One region of the Paenibacillus sp. NRS-1782 genome, then DNA from elsewhere that is predicted to be linked to it. Evidence: riboswitches for the same ligand, from Rfam matches in the RefSeq annotation. Region 1 holds a riboswitch; each other region holds the start of a gene.
The links. A riboswitch is a leader RNA that binds a small molecule or an ion and turns the genes downstream of it on or off. The one in region 1 is predicted to bind thiamine pyrophosphate.
Positions count from the first base shown of each region.

Region 2: another riboswitch for thiamine pyrophosphate. It lies ahead of ACIFQM_RS02660 (thiamine phosphate synthase); the one in region 1 lies ahead of ACIFQM_RS16390 (ABC transporter substrate-binding protein).
Region 3: another riboswitch for thiamine pyrophosphate. It lies ahead of thiC (phosphomethylpyrimidine synthase ThiC); the one in region 1 lies ahead of ACIFQM_RS16390 (ABC transporter substrate-binding protein).

Region 1 covers NZ_JBITPH010000041.1:51,505-62,266, forward strand. The annotation lists gene ACIFQM_RS16370 (TatD family hydrolase) at 1-157, opposite strand, end outside; gene ACIFQM_RS16375 (ABC transporter ATP-binding protein) at 150-1,109, opposite strand; gene ACIFQM_RS16380 (ABC transporter permease) at 1,155-1,931, opposite strand; gene ACIFQM_RS16385 (MTH1187 family thiamine-binding protein) at 1,928-2,221, opposite strand; gene ACIFQM_RS16390 (ABC transporter substrate-binding protein) at 2,488-3,534, opposite strand; TPP riboswitch at 3,739-3,848, opposite strand; gene ACIFQM_RS16395 (pyridoxamine 5'-phosphate oxidase family protein) at 4,058-4,492, shown strand; gene ACIFQM_RS16400 (bifunctional 2',3'-cyclic-nucleotide 2'-phosphodiesterase/3'-nucleotidase) at 4,772-6,817, shown strand; gene ACIFQM_RS16405 (EAL domain-containing protein) at 7,037-8,098, shown strand; gene ACIFQM_RS16410 (SMP-30/gluconolactonase/LRE family protein) at 8,640-9,797, shown strand; gene ACIFQM_RS16415 (hypothetical protein) at 9,815-9,976, shown strand; gene ACIFQM_RS16420 (hypothetical protein) at 10,081-10,762, opposite strand, start outside.
Region 2 covers NZ_JBITPH010000009.1:89,827-100,588, forward strand. The annotation lists gene ACIFQM_RS02630 (hypothetical protein) at 1-896, shown strand, start outside; gene ACIFQM_RS02635 (ABC transporter permease) at 937-1,416, shown strand; gene ACIFQM_RS02640 (hypothetical protein) at 1,458-1,853, shown strand; gene ACIFQM_RS02645 (hypothetical protein) at 1,855-2,409, shown strand; gene ACIFQM_RS02650 (hypothetical protein) at 2,396-3,385, shown strand; gene abc-f (ribosomal protection-like ABC-F family protein) at 3,590-5,143, shown strand; TPP riboswitch at 5,232-5,340, shown strand; gene ACIFQM_RS02660 (thiamine phosphate synthase) at 5,608-6,222, shown strand; gene thiO (glycine oxidase ThiO) at 6,287-7,435, shown strand; gene thiS (sulfur carrier protein ThiS) at 7,432-7,635, shown strand; gene ACIFQM_RS02675 (thiazole synthase) at 7,638-8,405, shown strand; gene ACIFQM_RS02680 (ThiF family adenylyltransferase) at 8,402-9,460, shown strand; gene ACIFQM_RS02685 (response regulator transcription factor) at 9,604-10,299, shown strand; gene ACIFQM_RS02690 (C40 family peptidase) at 10,370-10,762, opposite strand, start outside.
Region 3 covers NZ_JBITPH010000031.1:41,832-52,593, reverse strand. The annotation lists gene ACIFQM_RS12840 (YitT family protein) at 1-803, opposite strand, end outside; gene ACIFQM_RS12835 (hypothetical protein) at 1,289-1,441, shown strand; gene thiC (phosphomethylpyrimidine synthase ThiC) at 1,559-3,346, opposite strand; TPP riboswitch at 3,528-3,640, opposite strand; gene ACIFQM_RS12825 (IclR family transcriptional regulator) at 3,748-4,491, opposite strand; gene ACIFQM_RS12820 (alpha/beta hydrolase) at 4,791-5,828, shown strand; gene ACIFQM_RS12815 (Fe-Mn family superoxide dismutase) at 6,083-7,432, shown strand; gene ACIFQM_RS12810 (lipoate--protein ligase family protein) at 7,469-8,314, opposite strand; gene folE (GTP cyclohydrolase I FolE) at 8,435-9,028, opposite strand; gene ACIFQM_RS12800 (YneF family protein) at 9,080-9,334, opposite strand; gene queG (tRNA epoxyqueuosine(34) reductase QueG) at 9,442-10,762, opposite strand, start outside.

The sequences.
Region 1 (10,762 bases):
CGGCTTCGACGCTGCTATCTGCAAGCGAAGCGAGCAATAGCTCTTGCTGCTCGGACGGATAGCCATCCACATGAATGTGCGCGTCGATTAGAGGCGCCGGTACTGGCGTCGTCGTTGGCGCTGCCGTGTCCAGTTTCTTATTCTTCGAGTCATTCATAACGGCTTGCCCCATTACCTGAAGCATCCTCACGGACGCCTCCAGTGTTGTCCATGTCGCCTTCCAGTCTGTACTTTTCCTCGCGCATCCAGCCTGTCATTTTCCGCTTCCATTCGATAAAGCGCGGGTCGATGGTGATTTCTTCCCTGCGAGGGCGAGGGAAGGGAACGTCTACGATGTGTATCACCGAAGCAGGTCGCGCCGACAGTACATAGATACGGTCGGAGAGCAGCAACGCTTCCTCAATGCTGTGGGTAATAAACAGCACAGAGCGGCGGTTCTTCTCCCACATCCGCAGGAGCCATTGTTGCATGTCTCCGCGCGTCAGCGCGTCCAGTGCGCTGAACGGCTCATCCAGTAGCATCAGCTCTTGCGGACTGAGTAGCGCGCGCAGGAAAGCCGCCCGTTGCTGCATGCCGCCAGAGAGCGTATGCGGATACGCCTTAGCGAATGGGCCAAGCCCAACCTGCTCCAGCCATTGCAGGGCTTCCTTACGGCGTTCGCGTTCGCTGCTGTGCCGAGGCTGCGCTGTTGTATCTTTACGCCGCGCATTTTCCTGCCCGAGCAGCACGTTGTCCAGCGTGGTACGCCACGGGAAAAGCGCGGGCTGCTGGGGCATATAGCTGATATGCCCGCGTTCGCCGGTCACGTCCTGTCCGTGCATACGGATGTGCCCCTGCTGGGGCTTGAGCAGCCCGCCGATGATGTGAAACAGTGTGCTTTTGCCGCTGCCGGACGGGCCGATCAGGGAGACGAATTCCCCAGGTCGAACGCTCAAGGATACATCCTGCAATACAGGCAGCGGGCTTCGCTTTTCCCGGAAGGCCAGGCTAATACCGTCCAGTTCCAAGGCTGGAGAAGTGGAAGAATGCTCCTGCGGTTCCACGGCTCGTTGGACTCGTTTTTCATCAGCCATATTTTGCGGTGATAAGTTAGTAGGATGCAGACTCATACATGCCACGTCCTTTCTTTGGTATCCTTTGATTCCACTTGGAAGCTATTCCTGGTCGGGTTTCCAACGTACCAGCCATTTTTCCAGCAGTAGAATAGCTACGAACATTAACAAACTAAGTGTAACAATAATGCCAATGGCGGCAAAAATCAGATCCGTGCGGTAGGCCGACTTTTGCAGGTTCATATAATATCCAATTCCTTCACTGGCGCCGATCCATTCCGCAATGATCGCGCCCATTACGCTGTATGTGGCGGCAATCTTGATGCCCGAAAATACTTGTGGCAGGGAATGCGGCAGCTCCAGCTTCATGAAAATAGTCATGCGGCCTGCGCCCGACATGCGCATATAGCTCATCATCGTGCGGTCCGTCCTCGTCAGCCCGTCCATGGCCGCTACAGCCACAGGAAAAAAGCAGACCAGTGTAATCACCATCAGCTTGGGCAACACGCCAAAACCAAACCACACCATCAGCAACGGGCCGAGAGCGATGGTCGGAATGTTTTGACTAAGAATGAGCAGCGGATACAGAGCCGATTTGAGAAAAGGGATGGTATGAAGAACAATGGCAATCGATAATCCCGTTGCTGTGCCGATCGTAAATCCCGCCAGCGTTAAGCGAACGGTAGCCCAAGTATGGGCGCCAAGCAGCGCCGACTGGGCCATTCCTTCCTGCACGATTAGGGACGGAGCTGGCAGTAGCCAGGATTCAACATGTAAATAGGAAACCGCTCCCTGCCAGGCGGCTAAAAAGAAGAGGACCGCCACAAGGGGCGGCCATACGCTTTTCCACCAAGAAGCGTTTTTGCCTTTCGGATTCATGGGCGATATTTCTCGGTCAGCTTATCCATGCTGATGCCCTGCGGGTTATGTGCGATTTTGATTTGTGAAATGATGCTTGGACTGCCTGCTTCTGTCAGTGCCTCGTGCATTTCTTTAACCACCTTTAGCAGCTCGTCCAGCTCGCCTTCCATGGTCGTATCCAATGGGTTCACCTGATGTTTGACACCGGAGCGCTGAATAACTTCAATTGCCTTATCTACATATGCGTAAGAGTCCTCGTTATTGGGGGTTTTAGGAATTACTTGAATACTGAGCAGTGTGTTAGCCATGTGAATTCACCTGTCCTTTATTTGGAGTGTTTTTAGGGAAATATGGTGGTTTAAGGGGGGGAGACCGCTTCGCTTCTTCAGATTCAAATGTAACGCTACGCTGCCAACCGCCTTAAAAGCACCATATTTTTGGGTTTTATTGGTGTGGCATTTTTATAAAAGCGAAACAAGCATAAGAACGAAGTAGGCGGAATGGTGCTTTACAAGCGAAGCACCATCCGACTGCGTAGTGGCGCAAAGGCTACTTTTAAGCTCGATTTACAAGATCAGCGCTTGGGCAGGAAGTCGTTGGTGAAGGCTTTATTGACTTCCAAAGGCTTGCTGAGCAGCTTGCGCTCGTACATCCAGTCCGAGTAGTTTTTCCAGACCTCCGTTTTTTGTACGCCCCATTGGGCGGCATCGTCCTGATAACGCGGGCTTAGCCATTTTTGGCTGGCGAGTACCAGCTTTTTATCCAGTTCCGGAACCGCTTTGGTCAAGATGTCTGCGGCTTCTTCCGGGTGAGCGATGGTATATTCATAGCCTTGGGCGGTCGCGTCCATGAAGGACTTGACCAGCTCGGGATCATTTTTAATGGTCTGTTCGTTGCTCACGATGACGGGTGTATAGTAATCCAGACTTTTGGAATAATCTTTTACATACAGCATATCCAGTGGTTCACCCCGTAGTTGGGCTTCAATCCCGGTCCATGCGTAGAAAATCCAGGCAAAGTCGATATCCCGCTTCACGGCTGTAAAATAATCGGCATTGCCCATGTTAATGATCTTCACCTTGCTTACATCGCTCTTGTCTGCGTCCATGATGGATTTCATGACCGCTTCTTCTACGGGCGAACCCCAGCCGCCGTATTTTTTACCTTCAAAATCCTTCGGGCTCTTAATCCCGCGGTCAACCGGGGCTGCGAAGCCTGATGTATTATGCTGAATGACCGCAGCGATGGATACGAGCGGTACCCCTTGCGTACGAGCTTGTGTGACGCCCTCCTGATAACTGATACCAAAAGGTACAGCATTGGAAGCAACCATTTGATCGGCTCCGCCCGAACCGGGCTGAACGATCTGGACATTCAAGCCTGCTTTTTCGTAAAATCCTTTGTCCTTGGCGACATAGAGTCCCGTATGATTCGTATTTGGCGTCCAGTCGAGCACGACTTTTACATCCTGGAGTCCCTTGGTCGGGGAGGTCGCTTGGGTATTGGCGGCAGGAGCCGCACCTTGTGGCGCAGAGGAGGAGCTTCCGCCGCAGGCGGTCAGAGTCAGGGTCATGAGCAACAGGCTGATCAGCCCCAGGCTTAACATTTTCATGCGCTTCATCGTTGTTTTCTCTCCTTTTATTACCCGTAATCCGTCGGATCAGACAGCTTATGTTTCCCATTTTACAAAAATAACTTCTGCCGGACGCTATCTGTTCCAACAACAACATCATCCTCAACAAAAAAAAGCGCCCCGATGTTCCGGGACGCTTGCGCTTGTATATACCAAAGTAAGGGATGGCCCACCGTAGTAAGAAAAAGGGGGCGCATCTTGCTTAAGCATTCCTACGCTGGCATTACCCAGATCAGGTTGTAAGGGTCAGTGTCTTGGGACACACTCTCAGCCGGCCGATTCCAGCACCCCTGGCATTGTATAGTCAAATGGGTTATTCATTCGGGTTTACTACGACGATTATATGCCTAGAAGGCGGGTCTGTCCAGCATGGGGGAAGAAGTGACGGTTCATTTGCCGCACGTCAGGGTACACTTTTATTGTGAGCTTTGTTCTGAAAATGACTATGATCCTTCGGTTCAAGGCATGGCATTCACAGGAATTCTAATTTGCGAAAAGGAGTTGTTGTACCGTGGGTAAAACGGAAACATTGGATCGCAGCCAACTGGAACAAGCCATTGTAAAGGCTTTGGATAACAACAAATTTTGCTCGTTGGGTACGGTGGAGGGCGGCAAGCCGAAGGTACGCTATATGGCTCTTTTTAACGAAGGGCTGAACATTCATCTCGCGACAGATCGCAAAACACATAAGGTGGAAGAGCTGAAGGATAATCCAAACGCTTATCTGCTGCTGGGCTATGAGGTTGGCGGTACGAAGGAAGTCGTGGAGGTTGAGGCTACTGTCCGGGTAACAGCTGACGAGGAACTCCGTAAACAAGTGTGGAATGATTCGCTAAAGGAATGGTTTTCTGGCCCAGATGACCCCGATTATGTCATTCTGGATGTGAATCCGACTCGTATTGAGTATATGGGTAAGCAAAACGGACGTCAGGTTTGGGAGAAATAGAACGGTTAGAATATGAGGAAACCAGCAATTCTCCGAGTTATTTGGGAGGTTTGCTGGTTTTTTAAGTTTACGGAAAATTAATTATTTTTTCATAAATAAATGGAGTAAATGACTACTCATTTGTCCGTCATTGGATTAAAATAGGAATGGTGGGTTCAAAGCTTACATATATGTGCAAAAGCATGTGTATGACGCCTACACCTTAATGAGGAGGGATATATTTTGATATTTCATAAAAAATGCTTTAGAGGGCTTACAGCAGTAGTTGTAGCCTGTAGCATGCTGGTGTTTTCGGCCGCTCCGTCCTGGGCTGCCAGCGAATCCAAGGATAGCGGTACAGTGAATTTGCGCATCATGGAAACAACAGATATTCATGCGGCCTTGATGAATTACGATTACTATGCGGACAGGGAAACGAATGAATATGGCTTGATTAACACAGCTGGACTGATTCAGCAGGCGCGCAGTGAAACAAGAAACAGCCTGTTGTTCGATAACGGCGACTTGTTGCAGGGCAATCCACTAGGTGATTATATGGCCAGAAGCAAAGCCTTCGAGAAAGAGGGCGGAGTCCATCCGGTCTACAAGATGATGAACTTGATGGGCTATGATGCGGCTACGGTGGGGAATCACGAATTTAACTATGGTCTCGACTTTCTGGAAAGATCACTCAAGGGAGCCGATTTCCCTTACGTAAATGCGAACGTGTATTACGATGATGGGGGCCAAGGAACTAAAAATTATTTTACCCCTTATCGGATTCTTGATAAAGAAGTGACGGATGAAAAGGGTCAAATTCATCCACTCAGAGTGGGCGTGATTGGCTTGGTAACGCCCCAAATTACGCAGTGGGATGAAGGCAATTTGAAGGGGAAGGTCGTTACCAAGGATATTGTGGAAACGGCGAAAAAGTTTATTCCTCAAATGAAAACCGAGGGTGCTGACATTATTATTGTGCTGGCACACACAGGTTATGAGGATGTACCACAAACTCCGATGATGGAAAATGCCGTTAAATATTTGAGCAAGGTGGACGGAATTAACGCTATTCTGTTTGGACATGCGCATAAATCCTTCCCCGGCCCTGATTTTAAAGAAATGAGTGGTGTAGACCTGGATAAAGGAACGATTAATGGTGTACCAGCTGTGGAAGCTTCCTCATGGGGCAAGGAACTGGGCATTATTGACCTGAGCCTGGAAAAGAAAAACCGCGTGTGGAATGTAACCAACTCTCAGTCGGAAGTACGTCCGGTTGTGAATACCAAAAATCAGACTGCGCAGATCAAACCCGAATTCAAACTGACAGATGCGATCAATGAAGAGCATACAGGAACGCTGGATTATGTTCGTCAACCAGTAGGAACCACGACCGCACCGATTAACAGTTATTTTGCATTAGTTCAGGATGATCCATCCATTCAGATCGTGACGAATGCACAAAAATGGTATGTACAAAACCATCTTAAAGGGACCGAATACGAAAATCTTCCCGTATTGTCGGCTGGCGCTCCATTCAAGGCTGGTGGTCGAAACGGTGCTGAGTATTACACCAACATTCCTGAAGGCACGATAGCCATTAAAAACGTGTCCGATCTGTACGTGTACCCGAACACAGTTCAAGCCGTAGAAGTTACCGGTGCTGAAATTCAGGAATGGCTGGAGTGGTCTGCTGGCCAGTTCAACCCTATCGATCCAAAGAAAACCGATGAACAATCGCTGATTAACAAAGATTTCCCTACCTACAATTTTGATGTCATTGACGGTGTAAAGTACCAGATTGATGTGACTCAGCCTGCACGATATGATGCGAAGGGAACCGTTATTAATCCTTCTGCTCATCGTATCAAGGATTTACAATACAACGGGAAAGCAATTGATCCTGCACAGAAATTTATCGTAGCGACCAACAACTATCGTGCTTCCTCATCCAAACTGGCGAATCCGGATGGCAAACGTATTGTGATGGCAGCACCGGACGAAAGCCGCCAAGTCGTTATTGATTACATCCGTACGAACGGAACGATTAATCCGGCTGCGGACGGCAACTGGTCTATTGCTCCTTTCGGTGAGGCTAAGGTTACCTTCGAATCCTCGCCTGATGCAAAAGACGTACTTGCCGGAAACCAGAAAATCTCATTCCTTGGCAGTGCGGCTGATGGCTTTGCCAAATATAGTCTTAAAGCTGGCGCGAAGCCCAATGCAGCAACAACTCCTGTAAAGGAAACAGTCACTTCAGCGAAAGCAACAGCGAAGCCAGCCGTAAAAGCGACCAAACCTGCGGTAGCTCAACCAGCTAAAACCACCAAACCAAAGGCTTCCAAATAAGTCTGGGTTTCTGGTCCATTTAAATTCAAAATGAAGCAGCAAGTCTCCGTAGCCGAGAGACTTGCTGCTTTTTGGTTCCACGTATAACGGCACTTGAATTTATAATTGGTGCAAAAGACTTTATTTTTTGTTAAAACACGTATTTATATAGTTCTTTTGTTCTAGTTATTTGTGATATAATGGTGAAAAAATCGGAAAATTGTTCCGAGGAGGACCATTATGACTTGCAGCAATTGCAGCATCATATTACCTATTAAGGACCAGGGATTGCTGAAAATCAGGCATTCGAGGGTGTCGCTTACTCAAGTGCTGGGTAACTTGGGTTTGCTGTCGGAACAAAGGAAACAGGAACAAGGGCGCGAGGACGGCATTACGTTGCGTTATGACAGTCCTGCGGAGCTGGAGCAGTTGATGGATAGGCTTGCTTTTCTGCCGAAGGAATGGTTGTTACATATGGAGGTCGTGGTGGCCGGATCGTTTTCTGTCGAAGGATATGAGGACTGGCTTCCATTCAGTCAACTGCAAGCACGAATCAAGCATCCAGATGTCATGAATGTTATTGTGGATCAAAGCTTTTCCAGCCATATGCAGCCTATTATTGACCACAAGCTGGACATTATCGGGTTTGAATTTTTGTTGCGTCCGTCACATCCACAGAGATCCTTTCAGCCTTTTCGGCTGTTTGAAACCGCACGTGAAGCCGGATTACACGCACATCTGGATCGGTCGGCCCGTATTTCTGCGATTGAAAAAAGTGCAACATGCCTTCCTGCGGGAATCAAACGTTTTATTAACTTTCTTCCTTCCACCATTTATAATCCGACCTACTGTTTGAATCAAACCTTTGAGACGATTGATCGGTTGTCCATGAATACGGAGGATTTTGTATTTGAAGTTGTAGAGACGGAAGAAATAAATGATCTGAATTTTTTAAATCATATTTTTGAGCAATATCGTAAGCGTGGAATTTCGGTGGCATTGGATGACGTGGGAGCGGGTTATTCTACGACAGAGCTGATGAATCGGCTCCAGCCGGATTATGTGAAAATTGACCGGAGTTTAATTAATGGCTGCTACCGTAACAGCGACCAGCAACGACAAATTACGGGGATCGTGGAATCGGCTTTTCATTTTGGCGGGCAAGTACTGGCTGAAGGAGTCGAGCAGATGGAAGATTTTGAGTTTTGTCGTGAAGCAGGAGTATCGCTGGCTCAGGGTTATTTGTTTGGCAAGCCGGAGTCGAGTCCGCCCTCCAATTTTATGCTTAATAGCGTAATGTAGTCAGATACAAATATAAACCGTATTAGACAGTGCTTATATCACCATTAATGTAAAAAACGCGAGTTGCAGAGGTTTTTTCACCCCTGCAACTCGCGTTTTTTGGTCTATGCTTGCCTACCTGAGCAAGTAATGGGCAAGCGAAAGCTATCAGTAAAGATTGACGTTTTGAAGACAATCGGATACAGTGTATTTTATAGGAAACATCGTTTCTTTTAAAGTACAATGTATCCATGGTGAGTAAAAAGTTAAAAATTGCAGGGAGGATAACCAAAATGAAAGCAGTGCAACTGAAAAACGGTTTTGGCTTTGAAGAATTAGCCTTGCGTAACTCGACATACTCGTAGGGACGGACTGTGAACATGGTCGGGTTCTTACCGGGCTTGACCATTTCTCGCCATCGTTTACATCCTGTCATCGACCGGGTATTCCCGCTCAGCCAAATCGGCGAAGCCTTCGCACTTTATAGCTGAAGGAAAGCATTATTTCGGTAAAATCGTCGTTCAAATCTAAATATTATTCACATCACTTAGGAGGCACTCTAATGCCCAGTAAACCTGATTTGTCTGTCAAAGATTCTCAAGGAAGAAAAAATAAGAAGCCGCGTAGATGGGTACGAAGAACCGGATTGTCGCTGCTGGTGGTCATCCTTCTGGGAGTGGTTACTTTTATGCTCATCCCTTCCCCTGTCCAACCTGCAAAATGGCTTGCACCTTCACCCCCCTCTTTTGAAGAAGCGGGGCCATGGCAACAAAACAATAAACTTAGCTCCGCAGAGCTTGTTACAGATGCCCCTAAGTTTCCGGAATTTATCACTTTTGATAAGAAAGGAAATTTATATACGGGAGACTCCGACGGGAAAATTTATAAGGTTGCCTTTGATACAAAGGGCAATCCGCAAAAGGCCCAGCTATATGCAGATACCAAAGGGACGCCCAATGGACTTATGTTTGACGCAAGCGGAAATCTGATTGTTACGGATGTTAAGAAGGGGCTGCTGTCAGTAGATCCTTCCGGAAACGTGACGGTGTTGGCCGATCAAGTCGACGGCACACCGATCTATTTGGCCAATGAGCTGGATATTGCCAAAGACGGCACTATTTATTTTTCTGACACCTCCAATTATGGCAGTGTAGTTTTCAAAGAAATCGCCGAGAACAAGCCACATGGACGTTTGCTAAAATATGATCCGGCGACCAAGCAGACGACAGTTCTGTTGGAAGGCCTATATTTTGCGAACGGGGTTGCCCTGTCTGCGGACGAAGATTTTGTGCTTGTGGCAGAGTCGTATCACTATCAATTGACCAGATACTGGCTCAAAGGACCGAAAAAGGGGACTTCGGATATTTTTGCGGATAATCTCGCCGGTTTTCCGGATAACATTACGCGTGATGATCAAGGCCATTTCTGGGTCGGTCTCTTCACAACACGTATTCCCTTTGTAGATCAGATGCATAAAAGTCCTTGGCTAGCTGGAATGATGGCCAAATTGCCTCAATCGCTGCTCAGCGGTGCAAGCGCACCTGTGAAGCATGGGCTTGCTTTGGAGCTTCATCCACAGGGTAAACTCATCGGAAGCTGGCATGATCCTGAAGGCTCGCTTTATGGCATAACCACGGCTGTAAACCATGACGGATATTTATATATAGGCACAGCTCCTGGAGGCAGTCAGGGTGTTCATCGCGTGCTTTTAACCAAATAAGCTTGGGAGGGTTAAACATGATATTGGATGAGTTGAAATTATCCTGGAAAGCGAAGGAAAGCCTGGCGGGCTGCCCTTTATGCACTGGAGCAGCCGGAGCATGTCAACATTCCGGAGTTGACCATTATGCCTTCGAGGCAGGTCCAGCGGTTCAAATAGAGCGGTATGTATTCTGCTAATCCAAAAAGCGCAAGTTACAGGGGGAAAATAACCCTTGGACTCGCGCTTTTTTTTACACTAATGACGAAGCGTACACTGTCCAATAAATTTTAAAACTGTATAGCTATAGTGTGATGACGTACAGGCCCAACGGCGTGGTTGCACTGCCTGCAATCATAAAACTTAGAGAATAGCTGGACTTGCCGGGGGGCACGCTGATATCAGCCAATCGACATACCTTGGTATTATCTCGTAGCAGAGGGATACCATATACATGATCATCCACACGCACAGACCCGGCGAACGCTCCCCCACGCGGATTGGCGTAGATGCGGACCGTACGTTTCTCGTGACCGTCGTTGACGATGGGAATCGTAGCGTTATATATGACACCGAATTGTCCACGATTATCAAGCCCAGGGCTTAGCTCGCTGCGAGCCCCAGTAAATAGTAGATCGGCGGGAGTCTCACCGTTCAATTTTTTGGTGGCACATGCTCGGTAGTTAGCGCTTTGCCCGACCACGTACTCCGGCATCCGCGCGTTTGTTTCGGAAAAGGACCATGTACCGCGCGGATGCGCCTGCGGCGGCGGTACGGGTGGTAGCGGCTCCGCATGAATCTCGCGCAGGTCGGTCTGTATATCCTTGCTGACCACGGTGCGGATTACATAGTTCAACGTACCGTGGCCTTCGGCATATTCCACAGTGAGATCATAGGTGAATCCGGCCAGCGATCCTTCTGGCAGCTCGAATTCTTCCAGCAGCGCTGTACCTTTGCCTAATTTATGACGGTCTACCGGCTTCAAT
Region 2 (10,762 bases), on a different contig from region 1:
TCACTCTTTTTATCGCAGGATTGGTGCTCAGCATTAGCATGGTATTTATTTTACATGAAGCTGAGAAAACACATATTCTCCACGCTCCGGTTCAATCGGGACAAATGTTTGGGCGTTTGGGTCCAGCGGAGGAAAAAGAAGCTTTCAAGCAGAGTGAGATTGACCGCAAAATGATGCATGCGCTAAACATGAGGGCAGACAGCACCTATGAGCAGACGTATGCAGCATTGAAGCAGGTTTCTGGTAGCAGATATACTCCGGAGCAGCTATCCGAAAATACGCGTCGTATTCTGCAAAAGCTGGGAGCGTGGAACGCGGAATATATCAAGTGGTGGGAAGTGCTGATTAGTATGGTTGCTGGGTATGCAGCCTATCAGATGCCTATACTCTTGTTGTATGTGCAGCGAAAAATGCGGCGCTTGGATATGAGGCATGAGGTTTACCAGTTTCAAACGGTCATTTCGATTTTGCGAGCCATGGAACGAATGTCTGTGGAGGAAATATTGGAATGGCTGAACCGATTTTCGGTTATTTTCAAAAGACCTTTACAAAAATGCTTGCTTCATTATGAGCACGGGCCTGAGGCAGCACTTGACTTGTTGAAAGAAGAAGCGCCACTCCCCGAATTTCAACGCCTAGTGGACAAGCTGCATCTGTCTTTGGGCAAAATTACGATTCGAGAGGCCTTCGACGATTTGGATTCCCATATGTCTTACTATTTTGAACAAAGAAAACAGGAGTATGAAAAAATTATAGACAGTAAGGCCATCTGGGGAAGGATGATTGGTTTTGCTCCGATGTACGGTCTTATCTTTTTGTATTTGGTCATCCCTTTGATTGGTATGAGCTTTGTCCAAATGGATAGCTATTATGAGCAAATACAAAAAATTCAGTAAGTAGTTCTATTACGATATCACAGCTAAGGAGAGAAAAATAATGAATAACGCATCAACAGCCTTAAAAGTAGCTGCTGGCATATTTTTGACCATTGCACTGATCACAATTGTAGTTATTTTGTTTATTTCGGCACAGGAGGCAACCAAAACAGCACAAAACAATTTTGCCGATATCCAGACCGAGTTGTCTCAAGCCTCTTTTACGGTGTATGACGGTACAACGATCAGCGGGTCCCAGGTGACTAATGCACTGCGAAAATTTCAGGGTAAGGACCAATTTGGTATTCAGATTAAAACTGGAAAAAACATGGCAGGTCAGTGGTACGGTAATGCTCTGAACATTAGCACAGACAGTGAACAGTATGGAGCGGTGAATGGTGGAAGTGATAAGACAGGAAAAATAACGAATACGCTGAGTGAGAAAGAAAACGAATATGTAAATCCAAGTGGTAAATTCAAGGCGGAAATCGTCAAGGATAAATCAAACGTTGTACGTGGGTTGTTGTTCACCCAATCCTAGGAAGAAGAATAAGGATATTAATTGTAAGGGAGATGGGTAGCATGTCTGATCACGCTTCAAGTATGCTGCGGCTTGGTGTGTCAGTTACGCTGTTTATAACCGCATGTGCAACGGCCGCAGAGCTGTCCAGTCAGATGGGTACTGCACTGGAATTAAGATCGCAGCAGGAGGAGCATTCCGAGGGGCGTATCAATCGTACTTTAAAGGTGAGTATGCCAGAACGGGTCAAAGGAACTCAAGTTATGCAGGCAATCCGCATGAACTTGCAGGAAGGCATTTCTGTTCAAGTCGATGGTACAGTATACGATATGTATTCCGAACCGTTTGAGCCCGATGTATCAGCCCTTGATGCTTCCTCTTTATATTCCATGCATCCACAGCGTGATCAGTATGGAGAAATACAATCCATACGTTTTGAGAAATTGGGGGAGGACTGAAGTGGTTCAATCTATATCCAAGCTGTTAGGGGCATTGCTCGCTATACTGCTTTTGTACATAGTACCCGCAGCTCAAGCCGCTGAACGACAGGACGATATATCCGGGTTAAATACGTATCATTCAACCGTACGTTTTGTTGATATGGTGAGAACCAAGGGATATATTACACCGACGATGTATAACGATTTTATGCGTGAGCTAGAGCTGACGGGTAATACGTATGAGGTTGAATTGGAGCATATGCACAAAAAATATGTACCGGACTATGCAGATGCGGCGAGGCCGGATAGCTTTCTCGGCTACTATTCCTCCGTATATGACGGTTACTATAACCCGCAAATCTTGCCTGTACTGTTTCCAGACAATCAGCAGCCAAAGTCAGATCAAACACGTCGGTATACCATGATGTCAGGAGATTATTTTACAGTGAGGGTACACAATACGAATCGAACTCCTGCGGACTTGTACAAATCATGGCTCCTTGGTGGGGCAAATAGCGGCAAACCTGCGGTTACAGCTTCTTACGGAGGCATGGTTCTGAATGAAGATTACTGATTTTGCAGTTATATTTATCGTGTTGTTTTTGCCCTTTGGCGTAGTTAGTGACCTGCGGGTGCAGAATCAGCGCGAAGTACAGCAATTGGAAATGAAATATACCTCTGCCCTCCGTACCGCAATTCAGGATGCAGGTGTCGTGCTTTCACAGAATGAGCGTCAGGAACGAGAGGCCGGGTATGGATCGGACAAGTTTTTTCGTGTAGATAAAGAAGAAGCGCTGCACACGTTCCTGCGTACCCTATTTCTTAATATGGGAATTGATGGGGATACAGTGGCACAACGCGCATTATTGGATTATATGCCTGCACTTACGATTCTGGACTATGACGGCTATTATGTGTTCGCTTCCGAATCTTACACAGATGAGCATGGACAAGCTGTCCAGGAACCCAAATGGAGTGAAAAAAAACCTTATGCCTACGTTGATTCGGCAGGTAACAGTGTAGGGTTTACTTTGGATAATTATGTACATGCCTACGATGCTAGGAATCACAGGTGGGTAGAGGGCTTTCAGAAGGAGCTTCAGGGACAGACAACGATCTCGTTGCTGAATGACCCGGAAGCTTTTGAGCAAGCACGACGTTCCACCATTGTCCACAGCATTCAGGAGGATCTGGGCCGACTTATTAATCTCTATAACGAGAAAGCAGTACATAATGGTATATCGTATACATTCACGCTGCCGCTTATCTCGCAAGAGGAATGGTATAACACGGTAGATGATGTGGGGCTGATGGCGTTTATCCAGGGAATCCCGGTTGGAGACAGATACTACAATAACTATGGGTTTGGTGGGGGGAGAGTCGTCAGGAAACAAGCCATGATCGGCGGCGTAGAGCCGGATACCGGAATGAAATATTTTTACAGAGATTCCTGCCCTGCTCCCTTTAAAGCGACAGAGCGTTTTACAGATGAAAAATCTGCGGCAGCCGCAGGGTATTTTGAATACAAATGTGATAATGATAATAGATAAAATCTTTAAACAATCTTTAAATAAATCACTCCTACGAGTGGTTTTCTTTTTTTATAAGCAGACAATATCAAAATCCTTCAAATTCACCCATTTTCAATATTCCGATAAGGCTACTGGATGTGCTACAATAAGGCTTTGAAAGAAATGCATATGAAATAAGAACAGTCGGCATCGCCGATGATAATAAGGAGCCAAAAACAGCTTATGAGTTTATTGACTGTAGAAAATGTATCCCATAATTTTGGGGACCGCACATTGTTTAAAAATGTATCCTTTCGATTGCTCGGAGGGGAACGTGTAGGTTTGGTGGGAGCCAATGGTGTAGGTAAATCGACACTGATGAACATCCTGACCGGAAAATTGCTTAAGGATGAAGGCAAAGTGGAATGGACTCCACGTGTACGTTATGGGTATTTGGATCAGCACACCAAGCTTACACCTGGTAAAACGGTGCGGGATGTACTGAAGGACGCCTTTCTCCCGTTGTTGGAATTGGAAAAGGAAATGATGCAGATCACTGACAAGATGGGGGAAGCTTCTCCCGAAGAACTGGAAGTGCTGCTGGAAGAGATGGGTGAAATTCAGGAACAACTGGATATGGGGGATTTTTACCTCATTGATGTGAAGGTTGAAGAAATGGCGAATGGATTGGGCCTTTCCGCAATAGGACTGGAGCGGGATGTTTCCGCACTTAGTGGTGGACAACGAACGAAGGTCCTACTTGCCAAGCTGCTATTGGAAAAGCCAAATGTGTTACTGCTGGATGAGCCTACCAACTATTTGGATGTAGAGCATATTGAATGGCTTACACGTTATCTGAGGGATTATCCATATGCGTTTATTCTTATTTCTCATGATACTGAATTTATGAATCAGGTCGTTAATGTCATCTATCATCTTGAATTTGCCAAGCTGACCCGTTATTCAGCCAACTATGAAAAGTTCCTTGAAATGGCAGACCTGAACAAAAGCCAGCATATTGAAGCTTATGAGAAGCAGCAGGATTTTATTAAGAAGCAGGAAGATTTCATTCAACGCAATAAGGCGCGCGCCTCTACGTCAGGTCGGGCGAAGAGTCGTGAGAAGCAGCTTGATCGAATCGAGCGCATTGATAAACCGGAAGAAGCGGCTAAGCCAACATTCCAATTTAAAGAAGCGCGTGCGAGTGGGAAAACGGTGTTTGAGGGTATTGATTTTGAAATTGGCTACACCCATGCTCTGTTGCCTAGAATGTCCATGACGATTGAACGTGGCGATAAAATTGCGATTGTGGGCTATAATGGTGTCGGTAAATCGACATTGCTCAAAACCATTCTGGGAAAAATTCCGCCGATCAGCGGCAAGACCTATCAAGGGGATTTCTTGCAGTCAGCTTATTTTGAGCAAGAGGTACGAGCAGAGAAAGTTACACCGATTGAGGATGTGTGGAATGAATTCCCGCACTTGAACCAGCATGAAGTACGGGCGCATTTGGCGCGTTGCGGTTTGAAAAATGAGCATATCACCCGTCCGCTATCCGCGCTCAGTGGTGGTGAGCAGGCCAAAGTCCGCCTATGCAAACTGTTAATGCGGGAAAGCAATTGGGTGCTTTTCGATGAGCCTACCAATCACTTGGACATCAAAGCGAAGGATGAGCTGAAGCGTGCCTTGAAGGAGTACAAAGGAACGGTGCTGCTCGTATCTCACGAACCGGACTTTTATGAGGATTGGGTAACCAAAACGTGGAATGTGGAAGAATGGACAAGTAAAGTCAACTAAATATCCAGTTCTGTACCAAGCTTCACAAGAAGCAGGGTTTGCAGGATTAGGAAATTATGCTAAGCTATCTTTAGCTGATACAATAAAATAGTTACACTAGGGGAGCCGCCCATGCGGCTGAGACGGAATAACCGGATTTCGGACCCTTTGCACCTGATCTGGGTTATGCCAGCGTAGGGAAGTGAGCGCCATACAAACGAGGTAACGAATTTATTACTTTGTTTGTATGTGGGACGATATACGTATACGGATATAATGATCCGTTTGGTTATTGGACGTACGTTAAACCACTTCCTTCGGGAAGTGGTTTTTTTGCGTTTTCGTTCGTATTCATATACCGTACCCCTTCATTTTTTTGCTGGTAAACGTGGTTAGTCCATAACGTATAGCACGATATGAGACTGTAAAGATACAGGGTCAGCTTACAACCATTTAGTCCATTGTGAGGTGAGAATAAGATCGAATTGCACGTAATTACGATGGAAGGCGACTCCAGTGCACATGCACATACTGCCCAGGTGGCTGCTGCTATTCATCCGTATGTTCATTATGTACATGTGCGCTTGAAGCAGAAGAGCGCATCTGAATTGCTCGATTTAACCCGCAGTATGGTGAATCGAGGAGTTCCTTTACAGCAAATTGCAGTAAATGACCGGGTGGATGTTGCTTTGCTGACCTCCGTTGGAGCTATCCAGCTACCGGCTGACGGATTACCTGTTGCAGCTGTCAAAAGCTTACTCTCAGAGGATATGCGCTGTGGGGTGTCGGTGCATTCCTTGGAGGAGGCACAGGCTGCCGAACGGGCAGGAGCGCATTATGTACTCTATGGACATGTGTATGAGACTCACTGCAAGCCTGGTGTTACTCCGCGAGGTATAGCACAGCTTGAGCGCATAAGCAGGTTGTTGAGCATCCCTGTGATTGCTCTAGGCGGCATACAACCACGCCATATTCACGAGCTGTATACTGCGGGTGCAAGTGGAATTGCCGTAATGTCCGGCATCTGGAAGGCAGAGTTCCCTGTTGCGGCTGCGAGGGCATATAGGCGGATGACAGATCGAGTAGTTCACGGCCTGTAGTGGTGAAACGAAAATAGGAGTTTGCTGCAAGCACAATCGTAAGTGGAGGGGAGAGATGAAACATATGCCAGAGATAAAAACAAAGGCACCAGCTATTGGACACGCTGAATGCTTGATCATTGGTGGAGGTGTTATCGGTAGCTCGATTGCTTATCATATGGCCAAGGAGGGGCGCAGTACGATATTGCTGGAGCGCTTCATTCCGGGCGAGGGAGCCTCAGGAGCTGCGGTCGGGATGCTGGCAGCAGAGAGTGATGATTTCACCGACCCGGAGTTGGCACAGTTCGCTCGCTCAAGCCGGGATGCATTTCCCGAGCTGGTTCGTGACCTAGAGCGTTTGTCCGGTGTTCAGGTAGAATTCCGAACAGAAGGATTTGTGACCCCCTTCCGGTCTGAAGCCGAGGGACAAAGACGCTGGGCTGCGGCTATTGCGCGAGAGGATGATCATCCTGTTTGGTGGGATGCCAAAGAATTGGCCCGCCGAATTCCAGGTTTGGATGGTCAAGCGATCGGGGCTATATACCGCTCAAAGGAGACGCAGATTTCTCCGGTCCAGCTTTGTTGTGCTTATGCAAGGGCAGCTACGGTGCTCGGAGCAACAATATGGACGGGTACACAGGCTGAGTATCTCATAGTACAGCATGGGCGAATTTGTGGCGTACAAACAAACAGAGGCATTTTTTCCTGCGAACAGGTCATTATTGCTGGAGGCTTGGATAGTATGAGGCTGCTGGAGCAGGTTGGTTTTGAATATCCGCTTTATCCGGTCAAGGGTGAGGCTATTGCTATCTCCTTGAAGGATCATCCCTTGGAATATACCATCTACGCCGATGATATTTACTTGGTGCCCAAGCGGAATAACGAGCTTTGGATTGGAGCGACGAGTCTGCCGCATCAGCATGACAAAGAGGTGACCATTGGAAGCCTGGAGGCGCTGCTGGCCCGTGCTTCTGCCTGGCTGCCTCGTGTCCGTGAAGCCTCTTTTTTACGCACTTGGGCGGGCTTGCGTCCGCAGGCAGCGGCGCGGCGTCCTTGTATTGGGCCTGTTCCCGGCGTTGAAGGAGTATATGCCGCAGTCGGGCACTACCGGAACGGCGTGTTGCTGAGCGAAGCTACCGGGTTTGCGATAGCAGCTCTGTTAAAAGGGGTTGGTGTGGCTGAGCTTGGAATAAGCGGCTTTTCTCCTGAACATATAAAGGAGGCGAGTAAATGAAGCTGACGATTAACGGTCAGAGCATGACCTTTTCCAGTCGGATCATTCATGTGGATCAACTGCTGAAGGAGCTGGATTTGAAAGTGAAAACTGTAGTAGTGGAGCTGAATCGTCACATATTGACTCGTGAGGATCATGATGAAGCGATACTGAAAGATGGAGATAGATTGGAAATTATACATTTTGTGGGAGGTGGTTAATGATGTTAACGATTGGTAAAGCATCTTTTACGTCAAGGCTGTTATTGGGTACAGGAAAATTCGTCGATCTGGATATTCAATCCAAAGCTGTGGAAGCTGCGGAGACCGAAATATTAACATTTGCCGTGCGAAGATTAAATCTGGAGGAACGGGATAAGCAACATTTTCTAGATACACTGGATTTGAGTCGTTATGCACTGCTTCCCAATACGGCAGGAGCGACAACGGCGGACGAGGCAGTGCGCATCGCTAAGCTGGCGAGAGCCTCAGGTCTATGCGACATGATTAAGGTGGAGGTCATTGGGGATAGCAAGACATTGCTGCCTGATCCTTTTGAAACACTCAAGGCTAGTGAAAAGCTGCTGGAGGAAGGTTTTATCGTGCTGCCCTACATATCAGATGATGTGATTCTGGCCAAAAGGCTGCAAAAGCTTGGCGTACATGCTGTTATGCCTGGAGCTTCACCTATTGGTACAGGACGCGGCCTGCTAAACCCGTTTTCATTAGAGCTAATAATTGAGCAAGCGGAGGTTCCGGTTATCGTCGATGCCGGCATTCGCTCGCCTGGCGATGCGGCAATGGCGATGCAACTGGGGGCAGATGCCGTACTTTTGAATACAGCTGTATCAGGAGCTCAGGACCCTGTGAAAATGGCTGAGGCGATGAAGCTGGCTGTTTGCGCGGGCAGATATGGTTTTGAAGCGGGCATGATTTCTGTACAGCGTTATGCCTCGGCAAGCAGCCCGACAGAAGGCTTGGTTCAGGCATGAAGGCGACTGAAAAAACGGGTGTGCAAGTACAACCCAATGATCGTTATTCCAGACAAGAAAGATTCGCCCCTTTCGGGCCGGAAGGACAACGCCGGCTGGGTTCGTCCCACGTACTGATCATTGGTGCTGGAGCGCTGGGGACCGGGATTGCGGAAACGCTCGTTCGCGGAGGCGTAGGCACAGTGACCATCGCAGACCGGGATTATGTGGAATGGAGTAACTTGCAGCGCCAGCAGCTTTTTCAGGAGAGTGACGCCGCAGAGAGGTGCCCCAAAGCAGTAGCTGCCCAGCGAAGACTACAGGAAATCAATTCGGAAACGATCATACACGCACAAGTTCTGGATGTCGGGGTAGAGGAATTGGAGGAGCTGATTCAGGGAGTAGACCTCATTATGGATGCCACCGACAACTTTGATACCCGGTTACTTATGAACGATGTGGCACAAAAGCATCGCATTCCCTGGATTTATGGGGGATGTGTTGGCAGCTATGGTGTAACCTATACCATTTTACCAGGGAAAACGCCTTGTCTTCATTGTCTGCTTGGAACTGTACCGCTTGGCGGAGAAACCTGTGATACCGTGGGGATCATTCCACAGGCGGTGCAGATGGTCACGGCCAACCAGACCACGGAAGCCTTCAAGCTACTTGGTGGATACCGTGTTGATCTCAGGGGCAAGCTGCTTTCGTTTGATTTGTGGAAAAATGAGCATGTAGCGATAACAGTGGATAGCGTCAAAAAAACGGATTGTCCTTCTTGCGGTAGCCACCCGACGTATCCGTATTTGTCGGCAGCCCATCGCCAGAAAATAGATGTGCTGTGCGGCCGGGATACCGTTCAAATTAGACCAGCAGAACCGAGACAGGTGAATCTTAAAGAAACAGCAGACAGGCTGGCTTCTTTGGAAGAGGGAACAGTGGAGCAAAATCCGTTTCTGGTTTCTTTTAGTGTTGAGACGCACCGTTTGGTTATTTTTGCAGATGGGAGAGCATTAATACACGGAACAAAAGACGTCACAGAAGCAAGGAAAATCTATCATCGTTATTTAGGCTAAACCATAAAAGCAGGAAGTCTTCCTTTGTGGAATGATTTCACTGCTTTTTTGTTACAATATAATAAATAGGTTCGAATCGTTTGTATCAAATACGTCTGTATCCATATTGCAGTCCTATGTCCAAACACAGGTGGGTGAGAAGAATGAACCCGTTAATTTTACTCGTGGATGGGAATGAAGCATCTGCTACTACGTATACACGTCAGTTGGAGGAGGAAAGCTATCGGGTGGTTAACGCCCGCAATATAGCAGAGGGAAAGTATTATTTAGACGAGAATTCTGTGAATTTGCTGCTTCTGAATATGGATACTGAGCAGCCTGATACACAAGGCTTGATCCGTACCATGCAACAAAATGATCCCACTGTTCCAATATTCGTAATGACCTCATCAGATGATGAGAACCATATTGTTTCCTGTTTTGAGCAGGGAGCACACGATGTGATTGTCCAACCCTTTTCCCCTAGAGTATTTCAAGCCAGAGTGGCTAATTTATTGTGGATTTTTGGTGCTGCACGTGATGTGAAAAGGCCGATACAGGCGGGTGATTTACATATTGATAGTGGAAGCAGACTGGTAAGCAGAGGCGGGCAGAAGCTGGAATTAACTCCAAAGGAATTTGATCTTTTGCTTCATCTGGCTATACATCTTAATCAGGTTTGCAGCAGGCAGCAAATTTTGAAGGATGTTTGGAAGCATGATTATATTGTAGATACGAACGTAGTGGACGTGTATATCAGGCATTTGAGAGTCAAGGTAGACAAAGGGCAAAGATTCAAAATGATTCGCACGCAACGAGGTATAGGCTATTCACTCAGGACACCCCCGGAAGCAGAGTAGTATAGTATTGGAAAATATAAAAAAGCCGAGATCCTGTGTCCCGGCTTAAATACGTTAAATCAAATGAATACTACAGCACGCGGCGTGCTTTGATGTATGTTCTTTTCCAGTTACCGGAATTCAAATCGGAGATGGTAACGCCCGGACTACCGTATGTGTGTAAAATTTTACCTCCGCCTGCATAGACCGCTACATGTGTAATGTTGCGACCCGTGGCGCGACTACCGCTCGAAAAGAACACAAGATCACCCTTTTTCAAATTGGACTTGGATACGGCATGTCCAACATTCGATTGTGCAACAGAGGTACGTGGCAAGTCGATGCCGTATTTCTGAAATATATGTTTCGTAAAGGAAGAGCAATCAAAATTGCGTGTAGTGCTTGTGGAAGCTCCGAATTTGTAGGGAGTTCCCATATAGTTTTCACCGTAGTTAATTATTTTTTGACCTACAGAAGTAGTAGC
Region 3 (10,762 bases), on a different contig from region 1:
ACATCCCGCACGTCATGAATCGTGATAAACGCCGCTGTGTCGATAGCCTTCACAATCTTTTTAAGCGCTGACACCTCTTGCTTGCTGATGACAATATACAGAACTTCTTTCGGATTTTTCGTGTAGTACCCGTGGCCTGACAGGACTGTAACTCCCCGATCCATTTGGGTAATGACCATTTCTGCAATTTTATTTTGATGCTCCGAAATAATCATGACCGCTTTCTTCGGGTTCAGACCTTCGATCATGAAATCCATAACCTTCGTACCGACGTACAAAATAACAATGGTCAGCATGAGCTTTTCCGGGCCAATAATAAAATAGGACGAAAATGCAACAATCAGATCAAAAAACAGCAAGCCATAGCTGATGTTCCAATCCAGATATTTGTTGGCGATCCGGGCCAAAATGACCGTTCCCGCCGTTGTTCCGCCTACTCGCACGATCAAACCAATCCCGATACCCACCAAAACCCCGGCAAATACGGCGTTAATCGTCGGCTCATGCGAATCAATCCGCCAGTTGGCCGTTAAATGTAAAAACAACGAGTTAAAAGCGACTGCAATCACGGTGTACAGGGTCGTTCTCTTGTCCAAAAATTTATACCCGACAATCAGCAGCAAGCCATTGATCGCCAGATTGACGATCGAAGGGGACCACTGAAACAGGTAGTACAAAATAATCGTGACCCCTGTAACGCCCCCCTCGCCAAACTCATTCGGGATAACAAACAGATTAACAGCCAGCGCGAAAAAAAACGCACCCAGAATAATAAATGCGATGTCTGCAATTCTTTTTTTCATATATGTCCTGGTCCTTTCTTAAACATTTCAAAGGATGAATCGCCAGATGGATTGGCTGATCCTAGTAGCTAAAACACGCTTACAACCAGTTCATGGTATCCACTCCCAAACATAAAGTCAATACAACTTTGACACTTTAATTCGCCACCAGACTGACTTCATTTTGACTTATATAAGGATCTTCGACAAAAAAACACGGTCCCGACTACTAAACTAAGAAAACGGGCCTCTGGCCCTTGTTCTGGACCTAGGCACATTTTCCCTCAGAATGACCATACACCTAATCCTCATTTTGGACACATATGACCATCTTCCTGTTTTATGTCAAAAGCGTTTTAATTTGAAAAAATGCGTTTATAATGATTGAAACATTACCAAGCAGTCTACCCGGTATTACGGCATCAAGTACATACGAATAGTCCTATACAGACGTCCTAAGCAACTCAATCTGAATTTGACAAAATGGAATTGGAGGAACTACCTACATGAATACAATGAATTTAACTGTACACACCTTGATGCCCTTTCATCACCAATACCAACGTGCCAACGCAGTGAGTATGCAGAAGAAGGAAGACAGCTCGGAGAAGAAGCTCAGCTTTCAGGACATTTTGAATGAGAAAATGGGTAAAAAATAAAGCAGCCGTTTATCCGGTTAGATGATCCCGCTTTACATAAGCTAAAAAGCCGTGGCCCCTACATCATCTGTAGAGAACCACGGCTTTTGTTATTCATGTGTTTATAAGTTTAAGGATTTACTGCCCGGCATCCCGATACTGCTCTGCCTTCTCACGCATCCCGGCGGCTACCGCTTCTTCGGTGTCCAGCCCCTTATCTGCCGCATAGGCGCGAATGTCCTGCGTGATACGCATACTGCAAAACTTGGGACCGCACATTGAGCAAAAGTGTGCTTCCTTGGCTCCCTCTGCTGGCAGCGTCTCATCATGGTAGGACAAGGCCCGCTCAGGGTCGAGCGAAAGATTGAACTGGTCGCGCCAGCGGAATTCAAAGCGTGCCTTGGACAAAGCATCGTCCCGCTGCTGCGCCCGTGGATGGCCTTTGGCCAGATCGGCTGCATGTGCCGCAATTTTGTACGTAATGACTCCTTCACGAACATCATCCTTGTTCGGCAGGCCCAAATGCTCCTTCGGCGTCACATAGCACAGCATGGACGTCCCGAACCAACCGATCATTGCCGCCCCAATCGCCGAGGTAATATGATCGTAGCCGGGCGCAATATCCGTCGTGAGCGGTCCCAGTGTATAAAAGGGAGCTTCCTTGCAAATCTCCATTTGCAGGTCCACATTCTCCTTGATTTTGTGCATCGGGACATGTCCCGGCCCTTCAATCATAACCTGAACATCATGCTTCCAGGCAATCTGCGTTAACTCGCCCAACGTATCCAGCTCAGCAAACTGTGCCTCATCATTCGCATCATAGATACTGCCTGGACGTAGACCGTCTCCGAGGGAAAAGGACACATCGTAGGCTTTCATGATTTTGCATATTTCTTCAAAATGCGTGTACAAAAAGTTCTCCCGATGGTGCGCAAGACACCAAGCCGCCATAATCGACCCTCCACGGGACACAATTCCCGTCATTCTGCTTGCCGTCATCGGAATATACCGCAGCAGCACGCCCGCATGAATGGTGAAATAGTCCACGCCCTGCTCCGCCTGCTCAATCAGCGTGTCACGATACAACTCCCATGTTAGCGCCTTTGCTTCGCCGTTCACCTTTTCAAGCGCCTGATACAGCGGTACAGTCCCAATCGGCACAGGGGAGTTACGGATGATCCATTCACGCGTCGTATGGATGTTACGGCCTGTGGACAGGTCCATGACCGTATCCGAGCCCCAGCGTACAGCCCAGGTCATTTTTTCCACTTCCTCCTCGATGGAGGACGTAACCGCAGAATTACCAATGTTCGCATTAATCTTCACGTGAAAATGACGACCAATCACCATCGGCTCACTTTCCGGGTGATTGATATTTGAAGGCAAAATAGCTCGCCCTGCCGCCAACTCCTGCCGCACAAACTCAGGCTCTACCCCTTCGCGGATGGCCGCAAATTCCATTTCGGGCGTAATGATCCCTTGCCGAGCGAAATGCATTTGCGTTACAGTACGCCCTTGCCGCGCACGGAGCGGACGGTTGGTGACGCCGGGAAATTCAGCCGTCTCCCGTTTGGAGCCGGGTTTCAGCCCGTTATCCTCCGGCTTGACGGCACGCCCCTCGTAAGCCTCCACATCGCCCCGTTCCAGTGCCCAGGCTCGCCGTAATGGAGGCAAGCCCTGACGGATATCGACCTGATAGGCTTCGTCGGTCATGGGACCGCTCGTATCGTACACACGTAACGGCTCATGCTGCTCCGTGCCCTGTGGCGTATGTGTGGGATGTAGCGCGATTTCACGCTCCGGCACGGCAATGCCCGGCCGCGTGCCTTGAATATACACCTTGCGGCTCCCTGGAAAGGGCTTTACCCCTCCGGTCTGTTCATCCACTGCGTTCCCTGCTGTTCCCTCTGTTTCTGTCGGTTTCATTGTCCAATCCTCCCGTTTCGATGAAATGACACACCGATCCGAACCACCCCAGGCTGGCTGATCTATGCAAAAAAGCCGGTTCCCCAGGGAACCGGCTAATCTAACGAAACAGCTATCCAGACGGCTACGCACGCGGAAACATACTCCGATGCGTTGCCGTAGACAGCGGCTGCGTATACATTTCAATGGCCGATTACTTCCCTACGCTGGTATGATCCAGATCAGGTGCAAAGGGTCCGGAATCTAGTGCGATTCCATCTCAGCCCGGCATTACAGGCTCCCCCAGTAACTCTGTTAATTCTATTCGTATGAGGCGGCTATATAGGACAACCCGCCATCCCCATCAGACTACTTCAAATTTGCGGCTTTGGCAACCCTTCCCTGGTCCCTTTTTCCAAAAATTATGGAAGCATAAGCCCCATTTCCTTGGCAGCCTCGATCAAAATCGGTGCAAAATCATGCAGCGTCTCGGGCGCTAGTCGGCTGACCGGACCGGATACAGACAAGGCCGCAGCGACCTGTCCCTTCCGATTCACGATAGGCGCAGCCACAGCAGCAGCGCCCGGCTCACGTTCCTCATAGCTGGTCGCATAGCCCTTCTCGCGAATATCCTGCAATTGAGCCTTATAAACCTCCGGATCTACCGAGGGCGGCCATTCGTCCCCGCTTAGCAGGACTTCCAGCTCCTGCGGCGGCATAAAGGCCGCCAGTACCTTGCTGGAGGCTCCTACAGCCAGCGGCATGCGCGCACCCACTGGCGCAACGCGACGGATCGCCTGATTGCTCTGCACGGCCTGAATGCGGATACGCATGCTGCCATCGCGCAGGTATAGGCTGACCGTTTCGCCCAGACGGTCACGCAATCCTTCCATCGCTGGCTGTAACAGGATCGCCGGCTCGTCGCTTTGTGACAGATGGGTGGATAGCTCCCATATCCGGATGCCAAGCCGATATTTTTCCGTTGCGGGATTCCGAACGACAAAGCCCCGATCCTCCAGCGTGGTCAGCAGCCGATGGACGGTACTTTTATGTAAACCAATTTTGGAGGCAATCTCTGTCAGGCCCAGATCGGAATCTCCGGTAAAACACATCAGTATATCAAGCGCACGCTCCACGGCGCGAACGGTTAATTTACGGTCTTCCATTGTGAACCGCTCCTCTTTGTTCCATATTCGTTTCACACCATGAAACATGGTTACATAAATTATATAGAATAGTCGTGGCTACTGTAAACCAATGTTTTTGTGACAGCCATATTACAGAACGAGGACAAACATCGACAATTCTTTGCATCATTTTTACTTTTCCGGTTCAGCCGTTGACTTTGGATAACACGCATCATACGATAATAGGTATCAATACGGGCATAGACTATCATTTTCAAGTGAAATTGTACCTAGAATTATATGAAACGAAGTTCATTTTTATATAAGGAGGCTCTTACATGATTTCGACATCCCAGCGCAGCTCTCAGCTACAGCATGCTGTCCAGGAGCCGTCCACCCCACTGATCAATCCCCGGCTGCTGCGGATCAAGCATGTTGTCATTGCCTTGCTGCTGTCGGTCGTATTTTTTCTATTGTTTTGCTTTATTACCCTGCACGCCTATATCGCATGGGTACTGACGAATCCAGCTGTCGCGCCACTGTACTCGAACCCGATGCAGGCCAAAGGAATGCCCTACGAGGATGTCAGCTTCCCCGCCAAGGACGGCAGCCGGATGGTGCAGGGCTGGTATATCCCGGCAGATCAATCGAAGAAAACGATTATTTTCAGCCACGGTTATGGGGCCAACCGCGAAGAAAGCTGGATTCCGATGTATGATCTGGCCCATTATGCCCACCGTTTGAATTTTAACGTTGTCATGTTCGATTACGGATTCGCATCACAAAATAACAAAGCCGTCGCAACCGGAGGCAAAGCGGAATCCCAGCAGCTTCTCGGGGCGATCCAGCTTGCGAAGCAACGCGGTTCCTCGGAGATTATCGTATGGGGCTTCTCGATGGGGGCAGGAACTGCTCTTCAGGCGGGCTTGCAGACCAAGGATGTGGACGCCATGATTTTGGACAGCACCTTCCTGCTGGAGCCGGATACACTGTACCATAACATTCATAATCAAATTGATCTGCCTCGCCATCCGTCTCTGGAAATTCTGGAGCTGCTGTTTCCAGTCTTGAACGGTACCAGCCTGCATCAGATTCCATATCAAGAGGTCAAAGCAGAAAACTATCCGTTCCCGATCATGTTCGTACATGGGACGCAGGATGAAAAGGCTCCTTACCCGATTGCGGAAAAGCTCGCTGCCAATCAAACCAACCCGCTTTCCAGTGTATGGATTGTCAAAAAAGGGCTGCATGAGCTTATTTTCAGAGAGCATCCACGTGAGTATTTGCGGCGGGTATCGACGTTTTTAAGCGGTGTACAAGAGCTGGAGGACAAGAAAATGATCGCTAATGCCAGTAAACAAACGACTACGAAGTAACGCTTCTATTGTAGAAGCCATACTCCTTTTAATATGGAGAAGCCCGTCTATGGACACTTAGCCCGTGTCGAAGCGAGGCTTCTTTTTTGCGTCCAACTATGTATTCATTGTCCCACATTACATGTCCGTGCCGGATCGGGGAGTTTATAGACATATTCCCGATGAGACGGCGAATATACTGGGTACGTATGCATCCGGGTCAGGTTCTTGGGACCAGCCCGGATAGCCATAGTGGGATACGGGAGGTAAAAACGATGCTGAGTACTTACGGGTCTTTCCTGCCCTTACGTGTGCTGGAGGAAATCCGGCATTGGAAGCAGCAGGAAAGCTGGCATGTGGAAGTAATTAAGTCCGCTACAGAGGGGCTGGAGCCTGATTACGTGCGGCTGCTGGATGACTGGAGGACGGTATTCGAGCAGACGGAACGCACCGCTATAGAGCTGCTTGAAGAGCAGCGAAGCGCCCTTGATCCGGCAGATCAGGCGTGGCATCGTCAATGGGAGCGGTCGTCAGCTGCTGCACAAGCACAAGCCGGGCAATCGAGAGAATCGGGGTCAGGATCGGCATCAGATTCACAGCCTATCTCACAAGAGCTGAATCATCGTCTGGACGAATTGCTGCAAACCGCAAACCGCCAGTCACAGGAGTATGTACGGCAGCTCAGTCTGCTGACCGAGCACAGCCATGCGTTACGACAGCAGCCGAAATCCACCGGAATTGTGTTGCATGCGGCATATGAGAGCCAGTATTTCCTGATCTCGACCAATCCCTTTCAGGAGCCCGGCTCCATTGCGCGGGCCACTGCGTTGTTTCATGTGGCGACAGAGGGTGAGGATTACCCCGAGGATGCGCTGCGAGAGCGGCAGACAGGGCAAACAGACGGCACGAGGTGGGAAGGACCGTGGGCGAACAAAGACAAAGGCGTCCAGTCCAGCCAGACAGAGCCTTCGGCTACGGAAAAAACTTCCCCCGGCCGATCTGTTCCTATCGGGGGACATCGTTTGCCGCCGCTTCCTTATCCCTATAATGCGCTTGAACCGTACATTGATGAGAAAACGATGCGTATCCACCATGACAAGCATCATCTAAGCTATGTGAATGATTTAAACAAAGCGGAGAAAAAACTGGAGGAAGCCCGGAAAACGGGTGATTTTGACCTTGTGAAGCATTGGGAACGCGAGCTGGCGTTTAACGGTGCAGGCCATTATCTGCACACTCTTTTCTGGACAATTATGAGTCCTCAAGGCGGTGGAACACCAAGCGGGCCGCTGGCGGAGCAGATCAAAAAGGACTTTGGCAGCTATGAGGCATTCAAGAAGCAATTCAGCTCAGCAGCCGAGAAGGTCGAGGGCGGCGGCTGGGCTATCCTGACGTGGAGTCCACGTGCAGGACGGCTTGAAATTTTGCAGGCCGAAAAGCACCAGAACCTGACTCAATGGGAGTCCATTCCGTTGCTGGCGATAGATGTATGGGAGCATGCCTATTACTTAAAGCATCAGAACGAGCGCAACAAATACATTGAGGACTGGTGGCATGTCGTGAACTGGCCTGAGGTGGAAAAACGCTATGCCCAAGCCTCTAAGCTGAGATGGCAGCCGTTCTAAGCTAAGACTCCTCTGTAGCCAGGAACATACTTCCCACTACACCTGCGAATCGTATCGCTCTCTGAGCGCTCTCATTTGCTCCGTCAGTCCTTGCGGCTGTAGCAGTGAGCCATCGGCAGGCACAATCGCCGCCCGGCTCTCGACTACACGGCGCAGCGATGCCGTATAAGCCTCAACCGACGGCACCCCTGCCAGCTCCGCCAGGCTGCCCATCGTTGCCGGATTCACCTGCGGATAATCCGGCTTCGGCACGCCCGTCGGCGCAGCTCCGGCTGCCTCCGCATAGAACCGCTGCACCGCCTGTGCGCGCTCCGCGCCACTGCCCTCAATCATCACAAAGGCCGTGATGATATAGGCCTTGGCCTGCCGCCGCTGCGCAATGCCGCAAAACTTGCGGCCTCGGACGCTGACATCGTAATCGCCGGGACAGAAGGACCCGACGATTTCCCCGGTCTGTGCATCGGCAGACCACGGGGCCAGCGCATCGGCAATCAGCCCCGCCATAAGCCGAAAATCTTCATGCAGGCTGATTGCTCGCTGCGGATTCGGCAGGATCAGGGACAGGTTCAGTACCCCCCTGTCCAGCATCACGGCCGCTCCGCCCGAGGGACGCACACATACCGAGGCTCCGGCGTTCCGCACACGCTCCATCGCCTGCGGCGCGTACGGAAGCCTGCGGTCCCGGTGGCCGATCACCAGCGCAGCCGGGTGTCGCCATAGATGCAAAATAGGCGCAGCTCCTTGCCCTACTTGCCGACAGGCCAGTTCCTCCCACGCCAGTGGAGACAAAACATCCGTCTGAGTGGTCACGAGTGGCGCTTGAAACCATTGCAGATCAGGCAAAACCGTTGTTTTGTCTGCTGACATATGTACATTCTCCATACGCTATCCTCCTTCAAAGCAGCTACCGGCTACCTATTCTCATGTTAGCAAAAAAGAGTGGTTACGCCTATGCGTAAACCACTCTTTTTTAATCATCACATCACCGTCACGCCTGTTCGGTCAATCCTTGAGCAACGAGAGGAACTCTGCACGCTGCGCAGCATCATCACGAAACGTTCCACGTACCGCAGATGTTACCGTTTTGCTGCCAGACTTTTTGACGCCTCTTGCGCACATACACAAGTGCTCGCCTTCCACGACCACCATAACCCCGTGAGCGGAGACCGCTTCATTCAAAATATCTGCAATCTGTGCCGTAATGCGCTCCTGAACCTGCAAACGACGCGTCACAGCCTCAACCAGACGGGCAAGCTTGCTTAGTCCTACAATTTTGCCGCTGGGTACATAGCCGATATGCACTTTTCCGAAGAAAGGAGCCATATGGTGCTCACACTGGCTGTAATAGACGATGTCCTTCACAATCACAAGCTCCTCGTGATTTTCGTCGAATGTTACACCCAGCGCATCCCGGGGATCAACCTCATAACCTGCAAATATCTCCTCATACATGCGCGCTACGCGTGCCGGTGTTTCCAGCAAGCCTTCACGCTTGGGGTCCTCACCGATCAGTTGTAGAATCTGCTCCACATGGTACTCGATTTTATCCCGGTTATCCGCAGCTTTGCGGTTAATATAATCTTTTACGCCAGCCACAGTAATCCTCCTCTGTGCAACCTCATGCGGCATTCGTGCTTATGTTGCTCATTATTTACGATTGCCCTGATTTTTACGCTGACCTGGCTGATTTTTGGAGAACTGCTGGTTCTTCATCATCTGCTGGGCCTTCTGCATTTGCTTCCCATTCAGGTTATAACCCATCTGTTTGGCCATTTTTTGCAGCGTCTCAGGATCGTTTTGCATCTTTTCTAGCTGTTTGCGAAGATAATAAGCACCGATGAAAAATCCCCCGACCAAACCAACAATCAGGGTAATGATCGGAATGACAATATTCCATACCACGAAGTCGTCACCTCTGTATATTTATATGAAACCTCTTGAATTATACACGAACCTATCATAGCAAAACATGGGACAGCTAGCAAATCACAATTTGCAAACACTTGTCCTCATTCCTTCTCCAAATCCAGCAGCTTCATCTTGATCGGCAGGCCTCCAGCATATCCAACCAAGCTCCCGTCCGCACCCGATACCCGGTGACATGGAATCAGAATGGGCAACGGGTTTTTGTTGTTCGCTCCTCCAACCGCACGTACCGCCTTGGCTCTGCCAATTGACTCCGCGATATCCTTGTAGGACACGCTTTGACCATACGGAATATTTTGCAGCGCACGCCATACCTGCTCCTGAAAAGGGGTGCCCCTCAAATCATAGGCCACAGTGAAATCCCGTCGTTTCCCGGCAAAATACTCACGCAGTTGAACCGCAGCCTCGCGCAGCTTTTCCGGCTCCTGCACATAGACATATTCCCCAATCCATGTACGGGCCCATTGCTGAAGCAGCGCCTCCTTCGCATGAAAAACGTCAAAATCAATCCGGCATAGCCCCCGGTCCGTTGCACACAGCGTTAAAATGCCTATAGGTGTCTCCATTTCATCATAATAGATCGTAGTCGGCCCTTCTGAGACCTTTTGCTGTTCAGCCTGTTCTCGTTCCTCAAGTTTGGAATGCGCCTGCGCGACCATTTCGCGTACTTGCTCATGTTGTTCCTTCTCAGATGCTTGCTTGATCGCTGTCATTGCGTTTTTCCCTCCTATTCGGCCCAAAGCCCAAGCCGCCGTGCCCCGAAGTTCAGGACGCGGATCATCCAGCAAAACCTCCGTCAGCTTGGACACGGCACTAATATCCTTGAAATTGCCGAGCGCAATAACCGCATTGCGCTGAATCGGCTTCTTTCCCCGCCAGGCTGCCGCACTTTGACCAAATCTCTCTTTGAATTCACGATTGCTCAAATCCAGTAACGGCAGCAGCAGTGGCTTCACAATTTCGGGATCAGGTGTAAGCTCAGGATGATGATCCCAGTTGAGGCCCCGATTTTTCGGGCATACGATTTGGCAGGTATCACATCCGTACAACCGATTCCCGATTTTCAGCATAAATTCCTCATCCAGAAATCCTTTCGTTTGCGTCAAAAAGGACACACACCGCTGGGCATTGAGCTGTCCCGGCCCAACAAGCGCGCCCGTAGGGCACGCATCCAAGCATTTTGTACACTCCCCACACCCGTCCGTAACCGGCTCATCCGGCTGAAAAGGGATATTCGTCAGCAGCTCACCGAGATAAATCCATGATCCCAGTGTTGGTGAAATCATCATCGTATTTTTTCCGCTAAACCCAATACCCGCCCGTTCCGCAACAGCCCGATCTGATAGCTCCCCGGTATCCACCATGTTTTTCATAATCGCGTCGGGAACCCGTTCACCTATAAAA